4 regions of the Lelliottia sp. GFLA7 genome follow, and region 3 is predicted to be linked to each of the others. Evidence: predicted binding sites of a transcription regulator. Region 3 holds the regulator's gene; each other region holds the start of a gene.
The links. The regulator LexA, encoded in region 3, represses DNA repair genes until DNA is damaged. The targets are predictions, from matches to a motif close to TNCTGTATGTACATACAGNA.

Region 1: sbmC (DNA gyrase inhibitor SbmC) is a predicted target of LexA. The motif match lies at 1,350-1,369, and genes of this name have one in related genera.
Region 2: rmuC (DNA recombination protein RmuC) is a predicted target of LexA. The motif match lies at 1,393-1,412, and genes of this name have one in related genera.
Region 4: umuD (translesion error-prone DNA polymerase V autoproteolytic subunit) is a predicted target of LexA. The motif match lies at 1,283-1,302, and genes of this name have one in related genera.

What each region holds. Positions count from the first base shown of each region.
Region 1 is NZ_JBWLAQ010000002.1:476,927-479,133, reverse strand. It holds gene dacD (serine-type D-Ala-D-Ala carboxypeptidase DacD) at 81-1,253, shown strand; gene sbmC (DNA gyrase inhibitor SbmC) at 1,385-1,858, shown strand; gene AC07RN_RS07840 (FUSC family protein) at 1,961-2,207, shown strand, end outside.
Region 2 is NZ_JBWLAQ010000013.1:16,489-18,695, forward strand. It holds gene rmuC (DNA recombination protein RmuC) at 1-1,349, opposite strand, end outside; gene udp (uridine phosphorylase) at 1,488-2,207, opposite strand, start outside.
Region 3 is NZ_JBWLAQ010000003.1:36,301-38,507, reverse strand. It holds gene dinF (MATE family efflux transporter DinF) at 1-805, opposite strand, end outside; gene lexA (transcriptional repressor LexA) at 872-1,480, opposite strand; gene AC07RN_RS10450 (diacylglycerol kinase) at 1,590-1,958, opposite strand; gene plsB (glycerol-3-phosphate 1-O-acyltransferase PlsB) at 2,113-2,207, shown strand, end outside.
Region 4 is NZ_JBWLAQ010000001.1:59,965-62,171, reverse strand. It holds gene AC07RN_RS00285 (GTP pyrophosphokinase) at 1-851, shown strand, start outside; gene umuD (translesion error-prone DNA polymerase V autoproteolytic subunit) at 1,321-1,755, shown strand; partial or broken gene AC07RN_RS00275 (Y-family DNA polymerase) at 1,739-2,176, shown strand.

The sequences.
Region 1 (2,207 bases), on a different contig from region 3:
TCACATTTTTTTGCAATTTAAACAGGTAACGGCATGAGATTTTCCGTAAAAAGGGCAACGATTTTTTAATGACTGAGGATATATCGTTGAAACGCCGTCTGTTTATTGCTCTTTCTTTACTCGCTTCGAGTGTCACTCCTGCCCTGGCGGCCGATCCGTTGGATTTTTCGCCGCAACCGCCAGCTATACAGGCTGGTTCTTGGGTGCTGATGGACTATACCACTGGTCAAATTTTAACGGCGGGCAACGAACATCAACAGCGCAATCCGGCCAGCCTCACCAAGTTAATGACAGGCTATGTTGTCGATCGTGCTATCGATAGCCATCGCATTACCCCTGACGATATGGTCACCGTTGGACGCGATGCGTGGGCGAAGGGTAATCCTGTGTTTGACGGGTCATCGCTGATGTTCCTGAAAGCGGGTGAACGCGTTTCAGTTCGCGATCTGAGCCGGGGTTTAATCGTTGATTCTGGGAATGACGCCTGCGTGGCGCTGGCGGATTATGTGGCAGGTGGGCAGCCGCAATTCGTCAATATGATGAACGAGTATGTGCAAAAACTGGGTCTGCGCGATACCCATTTTGAAACGGTACATGGTCTGGATGCACCAGGGCAACACAGCTCAGCCTATGATCTCGCGGTGCTTTCACGCGCGATTATTCACGGCGAGCCAGATTTTTATCATATGTACAGTGAAAAGAGCCTGACCTGGAATGGTGTCACGCAGCAAAACCGCAATGGGCTGCTTTGGGATAAAACCCTGAAGGTCGACGGACTCAAAACCGGGCACACGTCTGGCGCTGGCTTTAACCTGATCGCCTCGGCAGTCGATGGTCAGCGCCGGTTGATTGCGGTGATCATGGGCGGCGAGAGTCCGAAAGGGCGTGAGGATCAGGCGCGCAAACTGCTGCATTGGGGCCAGCAAAACTTCGATACCGTGCAAATCTTGCATAACGGCAAAAAAGTGGGCACCGAGCGCATCTGGTACGGCGATAAAGAACACATCTCGCTGGGTACGGATCAGGATTTCTGGCTGGCGTTGCCAAAAGCGGAAGTTGCCAACATTAAGGCCAAATATGTACTTGATAAAAAAGAGCTGGAGGCCCCTATCGCGGCGCACCAGCGAGTAGGTGAAATTGAGCTTTACGATCGCGATAAAATTGTGGCGCACTGGCCATTAGTCACGCTGGAAAGCGTCGGCAAGGGCGGGATGTTCTCTCGGCTGAGTGATTATCTGCACCATAAAGCCTGACGAACCGTTAAGACCGTAACGAGCAGACTGGCAGTCGTGCGAGTCTGCTCGCATAATCAACGCGTCATATTTGCTGGACATAAAGAATCTGCTTTATAGTGTATAAATACACAGTAATAAACGGAGGCAGTATGGACTACAGCATCAAGCAGCAACAGAAGCGTAAGATTGCCGGTTTTCATATGGTTGGGCCGTGGGAGCAAACCGTTAAGCAAGGTTTTGAGCAACTCATGATGTGGGTGGATGGACACCATATTCAGCCGCTTGAGTGGGTGGCGGTCTATTATGATAATCCAGACGAAGTGCCCGCAGAGAAACTGCGCTGCGATACGGTTGTCACTGTTCCCGACGATTTTGTCATCCCGGCAAACAGCGAAGGCGTTATCCTCACCGAAGTGGCTGCCGGTGATTATGCGATTGCCACAGCACGCGTCGAAAACTACGATTTCGGCACCCCATGGCATAGTTTCTTCAACAGCCTGCTCCAGGACAATCACTATCAAATCGCCCCTAAACCCTGCTTTGAACGCTATCTGAATGATGGCAATGCCGATGGTTACTGGGATATTGAAATGTTTGTTCCGGTGCAGAATAAAGCCGGATAACAATGATTATTCCTGCGATTTGTAGGGTTTTTCTGCCGGGCGTGATACGTCTGGCAGAAAACACAGTACAATTGTGATTTGCCGTGTATCTGGAGAGCGGGTGTGCGTCCCGACAAATCATTAACGCCTTTTGAAATCCGACTGTATCGGAATTACCGCGTCGTGCATGGTTGCCGCATCGCGCTGGCATTCATCCTCACTTTTTTACTGGTGCGTCTGCTGGATATCCCCGAGGGAACCTGGCCTTTGATCACGTTGGTGGTCATCATGGGGCCGATATCTTTTTGGGGAAACGTGGTTCCACGTGCCTTCGAGCGCATCGGCGGTACGATTTTTGGCTCTGCATTAG
Region 2 (2,207 bases), on a different contig from region 3:
TATTCTTCGTCCTGAGCCGTGGCCTGCTCCACCAATTCCGGATTAATCTCGCGCTTCACTTCAACGCCCAGGCTGCGAAACGCCTCAGCTTGTGAAAGCAGATTTCCTCGGCCAGACGAGAGTTTTTTCATCGCCTGGCGGTAATTATCCTGCGCCCTGTCCAGGCTTTGCCCAACGGAGGTCATGTCGTCCACAAACAGGCGCATTTTGTCGTACAGCTTGCTGGCGCGATCGGCAATTTGCTGCGCGTTACGGCTTTGATGCTCGTAGCGCCACAGGTTAGCGATGGTGCGCAGCGCAACCAGCAGCGTGGTGGGGCTGACGAGCATAATATTGTTTTTCAACGCTTCGGTGATAAGTTCAGGTTGTCTGTCGAGCGCCAGCAAAAATGCCGGCTCGACCGGAATAAACATCAGCACATAATCCAGCGAGCGTAGTCCTGGCAACTGCTGATAATCTTTTCGCCCCAGCAGGCGAATATGATTTCGCATGGAGGCGATGTGCTCCTGTAGCGCGGATTCTCGGGTGAAGTCATCTTCGGCATTGAAGTAACGTTCGTAGGCCACCAGCGTCATTTTGGCGTCAATCACCACGTCTTTACCTTGCGGGAGACGCACGATGACATCAGGCTGCATCCGCGACCGAGTGTCGGTTTCAATACTCACCTGCGTTTCGTATTCATATCCCTCTCGCAGACCAGAGGCCTCCAGCACGCGGGTAAGCACCACTTCACCCCAGTTACCCTGCGTTTTATTGTCGCCCTTGAGCGCACGGGTCAGGTTGACCGCCTCTTGCGCCATCTGCGCATTCAGCTGCTGGAGGTTACGGATCTCATGCGCCAGCGTGTGGCGTTCACGCGACTCCTGGCCAAAGCTGTCCTGCACCTGGCGACGAAAACCATCCAGTTGTTCACGCAAGGGGGTCAGCAAACCATTCAGGCTCTGGCGATTCTGCTCATCAACGCGGCGATTGCTCTGCTCAAAGATACGGTTAGCCAGATTTTCAAACTGCTCGCTCAGGCGCTGCTCGCTGTTGATCATCTGACGGATTTTGTCTTCAGCATGCAGTTGGGTGGATTCCAGACGGGTGGTGACTTCGCGCAGATCGGCTTCTAAAGAGGTGTTGATATCACGCAGATTACGCAATTCATTGTTGAGCAATTCGCACTCATCACGCCAGTGTGCGCTCTGGGTAAGTTGTTGTTTTGCAGCGCTGAGCTCAGCCACCATCTCTTCACGATCGGCCAGCTGATCGGCTTTATGTTGCGCATGCTGGTAGCCGGACATCAGCCAGCCCACACCCGCGCCCACCAGCGCAATCACTGCATAAATTAGGATTGAGATATCCACAACGCCCCCTGCATCAAACCATTACCCGCACAAAATAGAATTGTGCTGTATAAACGTCCAGTTTGAAAGGGGTTTCCTGCGAGGCGCTACGCAAAAAGAAAAGGCCGAACGCGTCGGCCTTTTATCTGAAAGGGGAAACTAGATTAGGCGGCGAGCCGCTTCAACCACGATTTTCACCGCATGGCTTTCGGTTTTCTTCATGGTTTCTGCATTTGGAATTTCTTGCTGGGTGCGGTTAACGATAACACCCGCCACCATACCGGCACGCAGACCCTGGCTTGCGCACATGGTCAGCAGCGTTGCAGATTCCATTTCGTAGTTCATTACGCCCATGGACTGCCATTCTTCCATCGAACCCTTGAAGCGGTTCACTACGCGACCGGAGAAGGTGTCGTAACGCTCCTGGCCTGGGTAGAAGGTATCAGAAGAGGCGGTCACGCCGATGTGGGTCGTTGCGCCCACGGATTTCGCGGCTTCAACCAGTGCAGTGGTACATTCAAAGTCCGCTACAGCTGGATATTCCATTGGCGCAAAGTGCAGACTTGCACCGTCCAGACGCACAGAAGCCGTGGTCACCAGCACGTCGCCGACGTTGATGTGCGGCTGAATAGCGCCAGTTGTCCCGATACGCAGGAAAGTACGAATGCCCAGCTGCGCCAGTTCTTCAACAGCGATAGAAGTAGACGGGCCGCCGATACCGGTCGAACACACGATAACCGCTTTGCCATCCAGCTCAGCACGCCAGGTGGTGAATTCGCGATGCGCAGCCAGCTTGACCGGCTTATCCATCAGCGCGGCGATCTTTTCCACACGCTCAGGATCGCCAGGGACGATAGCCAGCGTAGCCCCTTGTAAATC
Region 3 (2,207 bases):
CCGCAACGATCTCAGGCCCAAGACGCGCGCCCAATACGGTCATCGCACCGAAGCATAGCTGGAGCAACAGAGAGCGCAACATGATGTCGCGGTTCAGCGCCAGCAGCTTGCGCATATTGCCCCGCCAGGCATTTTTCAGCATCGCGAGCGAAACGCCACGCATCACCAATACACGTTTGACCATCCATAAGCCGATAAAGAACGTGGCATATTCCGCGACAACGGTTGCCAGTGCGGCACCCTGCACATTCATATGCAAACCCATCACCAGCCACAGATCGAGAACGATATTCAGGACATTCCCCACCACCAGCAAAATGACCGGGGCACGGACATATTGCACACCGAGTAGCCAGCCAAGCAGAACGAGGTTAGCGAGTGAAGCAGGGGCGCTGAGCCAGCGAATCTCCAGAAAACGGCGCGCCTGTTCCAGCACGGCTTCGCTGCCACCGACAATATGCAGCGCCAGATCGATCAGAGGTGTACGCAATACGACAATCAGTAGCCCGGCACCTAACGCCAGGATCAGCGGCTGAACCAGCGCCCGCCCAAGGCGTACCGGATCTTTCGCGCCAAAGGCCTGGGCGGTCAGTCCGGTCGTGCTCATGCGCAAAAACAGGAGCAGCATAAAGAGGAAGCTGGTCGCCATCGCACCAATCGCGATGCCACCTAAATAGACGGGAGAATCAAGATGTCCAATGACGCCCGTATCCACCAGTCCAAGCAAAGGAACGGTGATATTGGAAAAAATCATTGGCAGCGCAAGACGCCATAATGCCTTGTCTGAAGTTGTCAGCAGAGACATAGGAAATTACCGGAAGCGAGATAAGACAGTCAGGCTGCGTGGATGACGCAGCCTGTCAGAGAGAAATTACAGCCATTCACCGTTGCGGATAACGCCAACCGCCAACCCTTCAATAGAGAAGGTTTGCTCGCGCAGATCCACCAGAATCGGAGAAAACTCACTGTTTTCAGGCAGAAGTTGCACGGTGTTACCCTGTTTTTTCAGGCGCTTAACCGTGACTTCGTCGTCAATACGCGCAACAACAACCTGTCCGTTGCGCACATCCTGAGTTTTATGTACCGCCAACAGATCGCCGTCCAGAATACCAATATCCTTCATGGACATACCGCTAACACGCAGTAAGAAATCTGCGCTCGGCTTAAACATACCCGGATCAACCTGATAGTGGCCTTCAATGTGCTGCTGTGCCAGCAACGGCTCACCCGCCGCAACGCGACCGATAAGAGGGATGCCCGTTTCTTCTTCCACCAGTAAGCGGATACCGCGAGACGCGCCTGAAACAATCTCAAGAACGCCTTTACGTGCCAGCGCTTTAAGATGCTCTTCCGCGGCGTTTGGTGAACGGAAGCCCAGGCGCTGTGCGATTTCCGCACGCGTGGGTGGCATTCCCGTCTGGCTGATGTGATCCCTGATGAGATCAAACACCTCTTGCTGTCTGGCCGTTAACGCTTTCATTCCGCCCCCTGGGTGTATATACAGTTATGCTGTGAGTATATACAGTCAAAGGCGAATTTGGAATCAAAAACTGCACAAAAAACCAGAGACTTATTCGATTCCTGAAAGCTTATCGAAAATGTGACCAAAGGAGGGTGACCCAGGTAATGGCAGCGATGATAATCGCCAGCAGTACAGCGGCAGAGCCCATGTCTTTCGCACGACCAGAAAGTTCGTGGAAATCAGAGCCAATACGGTCAACAACGGCTTCGATAGCGCTGTTGAGAATTTCCACTATCATCACCAACAGTACTGAGCTGATGAGAAGTACGCGGGTGATAGCATCAACATCAAGGAAGCACGCGATAATCACGGCAATAATTGCGGCAACGCCTTCTTGCCGGAAGGCGGCTTCATTTATCCATGCCGCGCGGAAACCTTTCCATGAATAACCGGCAGCTTTGATGATTCGGGTAAACCCAGTGGTATTATTGGCCATTAAAAGAACCTTTTATTAGATTTAGCGTCAGTAACAAGGGCTGCGGCGGGTTTCGCAGCAGCCTGAAGTATGACGGGTAACAACAGAAATCTTGCGCGCTTTCTGTTATCCTTGCGCCGCAATTGCATTATTAACCAGAGGCTTTACATCGTTTATGTCCGGCTGGCCACGAATTTACTACAAATTACTTAATTTACCATTAAGCGTACTGGTAAAAAGTAAGTCTATCCCGGCGGAACCCGCGCTGGA
Region 4 (2,207 bases), on a different contig from region 3:
CTTCCGTGCTCATGCACGCGTGGTCAGAGGTTGAACATGACCTAGTCTATAAGCCCTTGCAAGGGAATCTTTCTCATGAAGAACTTATGATCCTCGATGAGATAAATGGGTTGGTATTAAGTGGTAATTTGGCATTAGAAAGATTACAACTTGCTGGCATCAAAAGAACGGAAACTGATAATTACGAATTCAAAAACCATTATGATCTTGCTTCATTTTTCATGACTGCATTACAATATGATGGGATTGATAACGTTGATTTTAACGATATTTTCAAAATTTTAAAAAAAATTGATAAAACTAAAAGAGATGAACTCACGAATGTTCTTTCTTGGTTTAAATTGAATCCAATAAATAAAGAGGCTACACCTTCAAAACATATATTCAGATTCGTAAAGCGAGATCCAGTATCTCATCTTTATGAATATATAGTTAGAGCTGTTGTTAACGTATTCCCAATCGACACTCAAAGCATTATGGAAAAATGTGCAGAAGACGGTTATGGGGATTATGATTTCAGCGAAAAAGCAAAAGAAACACTTTTTAAATCTATTTTAGCATATTATTTTAAATCACCTGAGCTAATTCTTGTAGACTCTGTTGCATTGGATTATGATATTAACAGAACGATTATATATGGTTCAAATGAGGAATCATTAACTCAAACTATGAACTTGAAAAATATTTCGTTTTCGAAAAGCGAAGGTGAGGTAATAGACTATTTAGAAGATTATTTGGACGCAAGACAACAGCTAACAATTGAGAATTTCAGTGTAAAATTGATAAATGATTTAATCATTAAAAACAGAGAGTTGGCTAATATGATTGTAAAAAATCCAAATATTTCATGATAACTTTAAAAGCCCCGCATTTGCGGGGCTATATGTCTCAATGTGGTCAACATGTGGACATGACCTGAAATAAATCCTTTTATTTCATTGTGTTGAAGCGTTTCATAAAGCCCCTTATGGGGCCTTTTTATCGCCATATAGTTCATCAAACCTATTCGAACAAGCGGACTCGCGCCGTTGATTTAATGTCTTGTACCAGAAATGTCTATGTCGCATTTTGCCGTCACAATAAAGGCGGTAGGTCTGCTATCAGCGAGGAGCGAACCTTACAAAAGCGCGCCTACCAAAACGGCGGGGATTCATTGTTAAGCAACAGAGATACGCCATCCGGGCGCGTGTTTGTGCTCACCCTGCAAACTAAATTCCCACAAACTTCAACGTGTTTGGATGATCGTCCCAAAAGTGCCTTGATCCCTACCTAAAACTCATAATACTGTATTTATATACAGCTATCTGCAGGTAAGCAATTATGAGTCATCTTTTTTCGTGCGACCTCAACACTCTCATTGAGTTACCTCTCTTCCTGGAGCGCGCGTCGTGTGGCTTTCCCAGTCCGGCTCAGGACTACGTAGAAGATCGCATCGATCTCAATAAACTGGTGATTAAGCACCCCAGCGCCACGTATTTTATCCGGGTCAGCGGGGAGTCCATGATCGGGGCAGGGATTACTGACGGTGACTTGCTGGTGGTAGATCGCGCTTTAACGCCTGAGCACGGCGACATCGTTGTGGCCGCCGTCGCCGGGGAATTTACGGTGAAAGAGCTACGCGTTCGCCCCATTTTGCAGCTTGTGCCACGTAATCCGCGCTTTTCTCCCATCATTTTTGACGCCGAAGAAGAGCTGCAAATCTTCGGCGTAGTGACTCACACGTTGAAATCGCACAAATATGTTCGCGCTAATTGATGTCAACAGCTTCTACACCAGCTGCGAAACGGTATTCCGCCCAGATCTTCTGGGCAAGCCGGTGGTCGTGGTCTCGAATAACGATGGCTGCATAATCTCTCGGTCAGAAGAGGCCAAAAGACTGGGCATCAAAATGGGTGCGCCATACTTTAAGATCAAAGACGATCTTCACCGTCAGCAAGTGGCTGTTTTTAGTTCTAATTACGCGCTTTATGCCGATCTGAGTGAGCGCGTGATGGCGACGCTGGAAGAGATGGCCCCCGCGATTGACATTTATTCCATTGACGAGGCGTTTGTTAATCTGACGGGTATTGCTGGCTGTATGCCGCTTGAGACGTTCGGACATCAGATGCGGGATAGGGTGTATAAAATCACCGGACTAAGAGTCGGGGTCGGTATTGCGCCAACCAAAACGCTGGCGTTATACAGTGATCAAGTATTTCCTTCATTAG